DNA from 2 places in the Lysinibacillus sp. NPDC092081 genome. Region 1 is predicted to be linked to the other one. Evidence: riboswitches for the same ligand, from Rfam matches in the RefSeq annotation. Region 1 holds a riboswitch; the other holds the start of a gene.
The links. A riboswitch is a leader RNA that binds a small molecule or an ion and turns the genes downstream of it on or off. The one in region 1 is predicted to bind cobalamin.
Positions count from the first base shown of each region.

Region 2: it holds a riboswitch for cobalamin, as region 1 does, so the genes downstream of both, ACIQLB_RS22435 (energy-coupling factor ABC transporter permease) here and mmgD (citrate synthase) in region 1, are expected to answer to the same signal.

Region 1 covers NZ_JBIVRU010000004.1:187,442-193,112, reverse strand. Annotated here, with positions in the region: gene ACIQLB_RS09895 (SHOCT-like domain-containing protein) at 1-30, shown strand, start outside; gene ACIQLB_RS09890 (hypothetical protein) at 41-322, shown strand; gene ACIQLB_RS09885 (HD domain-containing protein) at 605-1,240, shown strand; gene scpC (succinyl-CoA:acetate CoA-transferase ScpC) at 1,273-2,778, shown strand; gene ACIQLB_RS09875 (LysR family transcriptional regulator) at 2,856-3,803, opposite strand; gene ACIQLB_RS09870 (NUDIX hydrolase) at 3,987-4,190, opposite strand; cobalamin riboswitch at 4,347-4,541, shown strand; gene mmgD (citrate synthase) at 4,734-5,671, shown strand, end outside.
Region 2 covers NZ_JBIVRU010000025.1:13,224-18,894, reverse strand. Annotated here, with positions in the region: gene ACIQLB_RS22450 (energy-coupling factor ABC transporter ATP-binding protein) at 1-177, opposite strand, end outside; gene cbiQ (cobalt ECF transporter T component CbiQ) at 177-947, opposite strand; gene ACIQLB_RS22440 (energy-coupling factor ABC transporter substrate-binding protein) at 951-1,223, opposite strand; gene ACIQLB_RS22435 (energy-coupling factor ABC transporter permease) at 1,226-1,972, opposite strand; cobalamin riboswitch at 2,116-2,300, opposite strand; cobalamin riboswitch at 2,530-2,714, shown strand; gene ACIQLB_RS22430 ((2Fe-2S) ferredoxin domain-containing protein) at 2,851-3,222, shown strand; gene cobJ (precorrin-3B C(17)-methyltransferase) at 3,227-4,897, shown strand; gene ACIQLB_RS22420 (sirohydrochlorin chelatase) at 4,912-5,671, shown strand, end outside.

The sequences.
Region 1 (5,671 bases):
GGGGATACCGTTTCGGTCATTATTGAATAGAGATTTACTTATGATGCATGTAAAAGTGAAAGCAAAAGACGTTCGTTTTACCATCCCAGTTCCATATGCTATGTTAAACATTGTTATTTCAATTTTGTCTTCAAAATTTTTTCAACAAAAAGCAAGCATATGGACAAAAGAGCACTTTGAAAGAAAAAAACTGGACTTTACCTTTCCATTGATAGACAAAGGAGCGCTAAAGCCTATCGTCCAGGAACTGAAGAATTATAAGGGGATCGTGCTAGTTGATGTCAAAGCTAAGGACGGTACTGAGGTTAAGGTTAGACTATAATTACTTTAGTTTACACCGAGCAGAAAAAGGCCTAACTATCTCGCATACAATGCAGAGAAAACTAGGCTTTTATTTTTTATAAAGGATTCCTTTGATGGCATTCGTACCCCAAGAATGTGCATCAAAGGAATCTTTTTATTTTCACATAATCGGTCTTATTCTACTGAATCATAGAAAAAATCTATGGTTATTATAGAAATTATAGAATTGATATATAGAAATTCGCTTCTTATAATTCTTTATAAGCAATAGTTGCTACTTTAAATAAGGGAGGTACTACGGATGACAAATATTGCTGGTATTAAAATACCTGACAGCCGTTTGGCATTTGAAGCTCAGGATATTTTAAAAGAACATGGTTCTGAATTGCTTTGGAATCACTCAAATCGAGTTTATTTGTTTGGGGCACTACAAGGTAAAAAAGCTCAGAGAAAATTTGATGAAGAACTGCTATATGTAAGTGCTCTGTTTCATGATTTAGGTTTAACAAAACAATTTAGTAGCTTAGATAAACGCTTTGAGGTGGATGGTGCAAATGCAGCCCGTCAATTTCTAGCACACCATCATATCGATGATGATTCAATACAACTTGTTTGGGATGCCATTGCCCTACATACTACGATCGGTGTAGCAGAGCATAAAGAAAATGAAGTCGCATTACTGTATGCCGGGGTAGGTCTTGATGTAATGGGAGACGGTTATCATGATTTGACGAGTGAAGAACGAAATGAAATTATCCATGCTTTCCCACGTAACCAATTTAAACAAAAAATTTTGCCAGCATTTTTTGAAGGATTCAAGCATAAACCCGAAACAACATTTGGCAATATTAAATCTGATGTTTGTGCATTGTACATTCCAAATTACAAATCTAAGAACTTTTGTGACTGCGTCTTGTACTCACCTTGGTCTGAATAAAAATTGATAGTTGATAAGGGGAATCATATATTATGTTAAAACTAACACATAAGAAAATTCGACATGTTGCCTTACAAGATAAAATTGTAACAGCTCAAGAAGCGGCATCTTGGATAAAAGATGGAATGTTATTAGGAATGAGTGGCTTTACGAGGGCAGGAGATGCAAAAATAGTACCACTGGCGCTTGTAGAAAAAGCAAAAGGGGAAAAATTCCAAGTTGATGTTTATACAGGAGCCTCACTTGGTCCAGAAGTTGATCAACAGATGGCTGAAGCTGGTATTATTCGTAAACGAGCTCCTTATCAAGGTGATCCAGCAATTCGTCGAATGATAAATAATGGAGAAGTACTGTACACGGATGCGCATGTTTCACATAATGCAGAGTTAATTCGTCAAAGAATTGTAGGACCTATTGACTTTGCTATAATTGAAGCTAATGCAATTACCGAAGATGGCTTGCTGATACCAACAACTTCTGTAGGAAATTCTCCAATTATCATGCAAATGGCTAATGAAATTATTATTGAACTAAATGTTTCGCATCCTGACTCTTTAGAGGGAATTCATGATATTTATATTCCTGATGTACAAGGGAAACGCAGTCCTATTCCTTTAAATAGTGCAGGGGAGCGAATTGGAACTTTGGGTATTCCATTAGATATTACTAAGGTACGAGGCATCGTGCTATCTGAAAAAACGGATGCTCCATCAACAATTGTACAGCCAGATGAGGAAACAGCTAAAATGGCAGAGCATTTACTCAATTTTTTACGTGATGAAGTTAAGGCTGGTCGTTTAACGGAAACATTAGCACCTATCCAATCAGGCGTAGGATCCATAGCAAATGCGGTTTTAAATGGTTTTCTAGAATCAGAGTTTGAGGATTTAGAAATATATTCAGAGGTATTACAGGACGCCGTATTTGAATTAATAGATGCAGGAAAGGTGAAATCCGCTTCTGGTACGTCCATTACATTATCACAGGAACGTGGTGAGCAGGTTTATAGTCAGCTAGAAAAGTATAGAGATTGTTTAATTTTACGACCTCAAGAAATATCCAATCATCCAGAAATTATTCGACGTTTAGGATTAATTTCCGTCAATACAGCACTTGAGGTTGATATTTATGGAAATGTAAACTCAACACATGTTTCTGGTTCAAAAATGATGAATGGCATTGGAGGATCCGGTGATTTCGCCCGTAATGCACGTTTAGGAATATTCGTCACAAAATCCTATGCAAAGGGTGGTAATATCTCAAGTATTGTCCCAATGGTATCTCATGTGGACCATACAGAGCATGATGTGGACGTCATTGTTACAGAGTTCGGGGTAGCCGATTTACGTGGTTTAGCACCAAAAGAACGGGTACCTCTATTAATTAATAATTGTGCACACCCTGATTACCGTCAGCAATTGTGGGCATATTACAATGCTGCGGTAGAGAGGACTGGTAATCATCACACACCTCATTTATTAGAAGATGCGCTGTCTTGGCATGTTCATCTAGAGAAAGCTAAGACAATGAAAAAATAAGAATGATGACTAGTCATAATGCTTAGTCATTAGAAAAATAGAATCCACTAATCAACTTGCTGTGATTAGTGGATTTCTTATTGTTTTATTAATGATTGAATCAATTGTCGGCTCTTTTCTGAAATTGAAAAGCCCGCTTCTTCAAGCCCCTCAACCATTAAACGAATAAAAGCTTTCGCAGCAAAATTAATGAATTTATCTTTTCTATAAAGAAGTACAATTTCTCGCGTTAATGGTGGATTATATATCGTTTGCTCGCAAATAGTATTTGTTTTATATAGATTGCAAAGTGTTTTCGATATAATTGTTGCCCCGACATTTTGTTCAACTAGTTTAAAAATAGCTTGAATACTAGCTGTCTCTATTTTAGGTTTCACATGAAGCTTTTCTTTGCGAGCTATACTATCAATTACTTTTCTGCATTGATGGATAGTTGGAAATAATATAAGTGGAAGCTCTAAAACATCTTGAAATGCTATTTTTTCAGATGCTAATAGTGGATGATCGCTATGAGCAACGAATAGTAGTTCTTCAGTAAACAAAGGAATTATTTGAAGCTGCTCATCCTCATAATCGAAGTACTCTTGTTTATAGGAAATAGCAAAATCTATTTTATTGTCTTTAAATTGTTTTAATAAATCATCCGAGCTATTTATGCAAATTTGTAAATCTGGATATTCAAGATGATAGTCTAACAAATAGTCTGACACTAAATTTGTTAATTCACCAGGTAAAGTGCCAATAACTAATTTCCCCGCTTTTAATTCTTTAAGTTCAATTATCTGATTGCTTGTATTATCTATTGCACGGAATATATAGGTACATTGCTCAAGTAATATCTTACCAGCATCTGTAATCGCTATTTTTTTCCCTAGTCGATCGAATAGTGGAATGCCCAGTTCATTTTCCAATACTTTAATTTGATGGCTAAGCGTTGGTTGAGTAATATTCAATTTTTCGGCAGCCTTTGTAAAATGAAGTTCATTACACAGTACTAAGAAGTATTCAAGCTGTCGTATTTCCATATTCGTACCTTCTTTAATAAAATTATTTCTTATATTATATCATTATTTATATAGAGTACCGTATAATTCATCGAGATTTGATATCAAATTTAGTGATATGTAAGAGTCCTGTTTACATTTTTAGCAATATAAAGATAAATGACAATATAGACTTCATCCTCATTTCGAAATTGGAAGTAATAATCAGGTCTCTGAAAAAATGCCAATCAAGGTAATTTCATTGGCCAAGAGTCCTGTTTCTTCATGAAGTTCACGGCAAGCAACATCTTTTAAAGTCTCAGTTATTTCATAGTGCCCCCTGCTAATCCCCACCAAAGTATCGAACATATTCGTTTTTCCATAAAATGAATCCTCTATTCTACTTACAAGTTTTAAAAATAGCTTCATTAGTTTTGATCAACAATCTTTTTTGTGCAAAATAGTGCTAAAAAATATAGAATAGTTCTTCAAAAATGGAAAATAGCTTTTTATAATCAAGCTTTTCTAAATTTCAACTATATTGATTGTTTTGAAAGCTCTATGTTAAGGTAAAAAGACAAATTGAATATGCTAAATTTTGGTGGTTCAAATGGATTTGATTCTATTTGATTAAAAGGGAAGTTGGTGAGAGTCCAACACTGTCCCGCAACTGTATTTAGGAGTTCGATAACAAGACCACTGTTTTGTTTGTCAAAATGGGAAGGTGTTATTGTAGCGTTGATCATAAGTCAGGAGACCTGCCACTAAATAAGCATCAATTGACCTACGAGGATAGGGAGGTGTTAGCTACTGCATGATTTTTGTGAATTCATGTAAATTCACTGTTTTTTTGTTCTGTCATGCTTTTGTAGATTAACAACTTCACAAAGGGGTAGAAGTTGTTTTTTTGTTGTTCTTTTGTGTTTGATTGGTAGCGCTTACAAGAATAATTAAACAAAGGGGTTGTAATGAATGGAGTTAAATTATTCGCCTGGTCTTGATGGCATCATTGCCGCTGAAACAAAATTATCTTTTTTAGACACTGTAGGAAGTCAAATTGTCATTAGAGGCTATGATTTGATTGAATTATCACAGAGATATTCATATTTAGACATTGTCTACTTATTATTGCATGGGGAAATACCAACTACCGAGCAACAAGTTGATTTACAGGACCAGTTGAAATCAAATTATCAAGTTCCACAAGAGATTTTTCAAATTTTCAAGTTATTACCTAATGGAACACATGCTATGGATGGGCTTAGAACAGGAATTTCTGTTTTAGCAGGCTATGATCAGCACATCAATGATCGTTCTACTGAAAAGAATTTGACGCGAGCATATGGACTTTTAGGTGGTATGCCCAACATCGTAGCGAATAGCTATCGTGTATTAAATGGTCAAGATGTCGTGGAGCCTGATAGCCGGCTTTCCTATAGTGCAAATTTTTATTACATGATTACTGGCAGAAAACCAACTGCGTTAGAAGAAGAAATCTTTGATCAGTCACTCGTTTTATATAGTGAACACGAGATGCCAAATTCGACGTTTACAGCTCGTGTAATTGCCTCTACACAATCTGATTTGTATGGTGCTTTAACTGGAGCTGTCGCATCATTGAAAGGTAATTTACATGGTGGGGCAAACGAGGCAGTGATGTATATGCTTCTTGAAGCCAAAACAGTTGAAGGCTTTGAAACATTGCTGGAAAACAAACTACAAAATAAAGAAAAGATTATGGGCTTTGGTCACCGTGTATATATGAAAAAGATGGACCCAAGAGCACAAATTATGAAAGAGGCTTTGCAAAAATTATGTTTGGAGCAAGGGGATCACCGCTTATATCACATGTGTGAAGCTGGTGAAAAAGTGATGATACAGAAAAAAGGGTTGTACCCAAATTTAGATTA
Region 2 (5,671 bases), on a different contig from region 1:
GGTAGGCTTCAAAATACCATTTAAATGCTGAAATAACGTTGATTTTCCAGCTCCATTATGACCAAGTAAAGCGATTTTTTTTCCCTTTGGAATTTGAAGTGAAATATCTGTTAAGGCATGAGTTCCATCTGCATAAGCGTAGGATAAATGTGTTAAATCAAAGTATAAATCTGTCATCAGAAAAAGCCTCCATAAATGATGAGGAATATAAAAATAGCAGCAATACCAGTCCAATTTCTCGTGTTATAGATAACATCATCCTGCCAATAGACAGTTTCGCCACCACGCGCTTCCATCGCATTGTTTAGCTCACGACTGCGTTGAAACATCTCGACAAATAAAGCTGCAATCAGCATTGATACCGAGCGAAGCCACTGCATAGGGGAGTTGTATCCTAGGCGGGCCTGTTGGGCAAGATGAATTTTTTGCATACTTTCTAAAAAGATAAAAATAAAACGATACGTTAGTTCTACTAGCTCTACAAATAGAGTTGGAAGATGCCATTGTCGCAAGACGTAACAAATGGATTGTACTGATGTTGTGAGAATTAAAAAATACAAACAGCTAATGCTGCCAAGGACGATGAAAAAAAGCTGCTGCGCTGTCTCTAGGCTTGCACTGCCGACAAAAATTGTCCAACTATTAAGAGAAAATGACCAAATGTGCGTTGGTAGCGTGCTAGTTGTTGGTGCTATAGAAATTAATATTGATACTAAACTTGATAGTAAAAAAAACCCAGGTAACAATAATAATTTTGCATAATATTTTGTAGGGATTTTTGCGCTTAAAATGATAAAAGCACTCATTACAATAAATGTAATGAGTGAAATTCGTTCATCTCTCATGATAAGCGACAATATAAGTAGTCCAAGGGATAAGGTCATTTTTTCTAGCGGATGAACAGACGCTAATTTATTCAAATAAGCATACTTATCAATGAGTAACATCGCTTAACCCTCTTTATGTTTGCCGCGCATTAAGCCGATAAAATAGCCGATAAATCCAGCGCCAATAGCAGCTTGTAGTGCGAATAATAAGCTTTCAATTTCACCACTTGGTGGCTCCCATAAGCTTTCAAACCATGGCTCGTAGTTAGCATCTATTTCACTAATTGCTGCTTCTGCTTCGCCATCAGCCCCTCCGAATTCTGCACCTTTTTGAATAAACAGGGGAACGATTGCTAATAACACAACAATTGCTAAAAGCAATAAGTTTTTTTTCATTTTTAGTGAGCCTCCTTTGCTGAAAAAACACGTAAAGCTTTTAATTCACTGACATTGTATTTTTTCAGGAAGTTCATAACGACCACTGTTAAAATTCCTTCACTAACAGCAAGAGGAATTTGCGTTAATGCAAAAATACCTGCAAACTTTGTGAATGAAGCCATAAAGCCTCCGACCTCAGAAGGGAAGGCAAGAGCTAATTGCACAGAAGTGACAACATATGTACCTAAGTCACCAAGCATTGCTGCTAAAAAGACGGCGATGGAAAATGATAGCCCCATTTTTTGTGAGCCCTTAAATACATAGTAAGCGATAATAGGGCCCATAATGGCCATGGAAAAGGCATTAGCTCCTAAAGTTGTAAGGCCACCATGTGCTAAAAGTAAAGCTTGGAATAATAATACGATTGTCCCGATAACACTCATCGCTAATGGTCCAAAAAGAACTGTTCCAAGCCCAACTCCTGTCGGATGTGAGCAACTTCCCGTTACAGAAGGAATTTTTAAAGCTGATAGCACAAAGGCAAAAGCACCCGATAGACCTAATATCATTTTTGTTTCAGGATTTTCATCGATGGTTTTACGAATAGAACGTAATCCTAAAATAATAAAAGGAATCGATATGACCCACCAAAAAATCGCCCATTCAATTGGCAAAAAGCCCTCCATAATATGCATCGCAAATGCACGATTTGGCACAAATAAAAATGCCAATAAGAAATAACTAAGCTTCCAACCTGAGAATTTCAAAAATCTCTCCTCCTCAATAAATTATTTCGAATTAGCGTGCGCAAATAAAAAAGCACTTCTCCATTTGCGGAAAAATGCATAGCTGAAAAAATGCAAATAAAATTCTAATTTGCTAAGCCGCACACCCATCCTCGTAGGTTGAAACGATCACATATTTTTCGGCAGGTCTCCTGGCTTTAGTTCAACGTTTTATAGGCCTTCCCATCCTTTGGATAGTGACATTCTCTATAAAACTCCCTAGTACAGTGGCGGGACCGCGCCGGACTTAAACCGGCTTCCCTTTTAAGCGAAATGCTGAACAAATCGCACCGAAAAAAGATGAAGTTGTGAGATTTCACGACAAAGTGTAACATGATTTTCCATAAATATGCTATACTTTTTATGAAAATATTTTTAATTGAGTTTCTATGTCGAAAATTCGGATAAATGTAATATGAATGTCGCATTTTTCTAAAAAAAGTTAATAAAAATGTCACAATTTAAGAAAGAAATATTGAAATTATGAAAAAATAAGCTATGATAGAAACAGTTTTCAATTTTATAAAAAAATAATAAATTCATATAAAACATCCATAAGTGCTTGAAATATTTTCAAGATAATAGGGAAATCGGTGAGAATCCGATACAGCCCCCGCTACTGTAATAGCTGATGAAATCGCGGAAGCCACTAGTGAAATCTAGGAAGGCGCGAAAGTAAAAGGAAGCTTAAGTCAGGAAACCTGCTTATGTGATGATGCATGCAAACTTTTCGGAGGGAGAAGTTGAAGCGAGAGCGAGTACACAACTATATTCGTTTTTTTTGCTTCTACAAAACCTTTACTCTTCGTCTAGAGTAAAGGTTTTTCTTTTTCCTAAAAGCAAATGAGGGGAGAACAACTATGACAACTTGGAATTTAGAAGGGATGAAAACACATCTTTTTATTTGCAATGGTAGTAGCTGTATGAAAAAAGATGCTGAGGATATTACACAAGCAATCCGTGATGAAATACAGTTGCTGGCACTTGATAAGGAAATACATACGACAAGGACCCGCTGTAATGGCAGGTGTAAGGATGCTTGTGTTGTCATTGCTTATCCTCAGGGAAATTGGTACAGAGTGCCGACAACGGAGCATGCGAAGGCACTCGTGCAAGATTTAAATCATGAATCGTTACATAATGAGCATGTCTTTACATTGCGTGAAGGTTCGTTACAACGTACAGCACAAACAACAGCCATTAAAGGTATTGAAAAGGTGAAAGAGGGGTAACAAAATGGCGCAAAAAGGTAAGATTTTCGTAGTTGGCTTTGGCCCTGGAGACTTTAAACATATTACGACTCGTGCTGTGGAGGCACTACAACAAAGTGATATGATCATAGGCTATAAAACTTATGTTGAACTTATTCAGGATTTAGTTAGTGCAAAGTCAATTATTAGTACTGGTATGACAGAGGAAGTTTCACGTGCACAGGAAGCGGTACGTCAAGCAGAGGCTGGAAGTATCGTATCGGTCATTTCCAGTGGAGATGCCGGGGTTTATGGAATGGCTGGATTAGTGTATGAAGTATTAATCGAGCTAGGATGGACAGAAGCAACTGGTATCGAGGTAGAAATTGTTCCTGGTATTTCAGCTATTAATTCGTGTGCAAGTTTACTAGGTGCTCCCATTATGCATGACGCCTGTACCATTAGTTTAAGTGATCACCTAACACCTTGGAATTTAATTGCAAAACGAGTGGAAGCGGCAGCTATGGCGGATTTTGTTATTGCTCTTTATAACCCGAAAAGTGGGCGTCGTACGAGACAAATCGTTGAGGCACAACGAATTTTATTAGAATATCGTTCACCAGATACGCCGGTTGGACTTGTGAAAAGCGCGTATCGTGACCGTCAGGAAATTACGATGACTACTTTAGCGGAAATGCTTGAACACGATATCGGCATGTTAACGACAGTTATTATCGGGAATTCAACAACATTTTTCTATGACAATAAAATGATTACGCCACGTGGTTATCAACGTAAATATACACTTGGTGAGGAAAAACAACCGTTACGACCACATCAACGACTGAAGGAAGAAAATGAACCATGGGCAATGAATCAAGAAACAGGAGCAGCGAGTAATGATTTTGCGACAGATCCTAATGCCAATCGTATGAAGCCCAGTTTAGCCATCAGACCACAATCAAATCCTAAAAAATCGTCACTGGAAATGGCGACAGCTGCACTTGCTATGGTGAAGGGAACAAGCGCGGTGAAAGTAACACCTAAGCGTGTTCAACAAAAAATCGAATCCATTTTTGAATTAGCGGTTAGTCCTGGGGTAGCCAATAAGTTCTTTACTCCTCAACAAATGATGACGTTAGCTGAGGTAGTTGGCGAGGAAGGGACGATGGAGTATACACCAGACCATCAGATTCATTTGAAAATTCCAACGTCTGATCCTGAAGAGGTTACAGCAAAGCTTCGTGAAGTTGGCTTTTTACTAGCACCAATTGGTGACGTGCTTTCGTTAAAGGCTTGTGACTTCTGTTATGGAGAAAAGTACGATTCGATTCCGTATGCGGAAGAGATTCAAGCAAAGCTTGGTGGGATGTCGTTACCGAAAACATTAAATATTGGCTTTAACGGCTGCGGTATGGCATGTTATCGAGCAGTATTTGATGATATTGGCATTGTTTATCGCAAAAGTAAGTTTGATGTCTTTATTGGTGCTAAGCCGGTTGGTCGTACAGCACATGCGGCCCAGCCTGTTGTTGAGGGATTAGAGCCTGAACAGCTTATACCACTTATCACTGACATTATCGAAGAATATAAAGCAAATGCACATCCAAATGAACGTTTGTTTAAATACTTCAAACGTGTGAAAAAGATCCTACATTTTACGTATCAGGATATGTCTTCAAAAATAAAAGTAGAGCCAGCTCCATGCGGCGACTAATGAGGAGTAATGAGATGAAAGCAATTTTATTTGTGGGCCACGGGAGCCGTTTAGAAGCAGGGAATGAAGAGGTACGTACGTTTATCGAGCAGATGACACCTCGCATTGATGATAACTTTTTAGTAGAAACATGTTTTTTAGAGTTCGCTTCGCCAAATATTGAAGAAGGTATTACGAACTGTGTGAAGAAGGGGGCTACAGAGGTGCATGTTATTCCGATTATCCTTCTTCACGCTGGACATTCAAAACTACATATTCCAGCAGAAATCGAACATGCGCGTGAGCATTATCCAAATATAACGTTCACGTATGGACAAACAATCGGTATCCATGAAGAAATATTTGCTATTTTAGAAGACCGTTTATCAGAAATCGGCTTTAATGCTGAAGAAGAACATAAAGATACTGCCATTTTATTAATTGCACGTGGGGGCAGTGATCCAACTGCAAATGGTGATTTTTATAAAATTACACGCTTATTATGGGAAAAACTCCCGGTTCAGTATGTAGAAAGCGCATTTATGGGTGTTACAGATCCTCGTGTTGAAGAAGGAATAGAGCGCTGTGTGAAGCTGGGTGCTAAAAAAATCATTATGCTACCGTACTTTTTATTCACAGGTATCTTAATGGAACGTATGAATGGCATGCGCAAGCAATATAACGAAAAATATCCTGACTGTGATATTCAAATTGCCAACTATTTTGGCTATCATGAGCGTTTACAAAATGTGCTATTAGAGCGTATTGAGCAAGCTGTGAATGGTACATCAACAG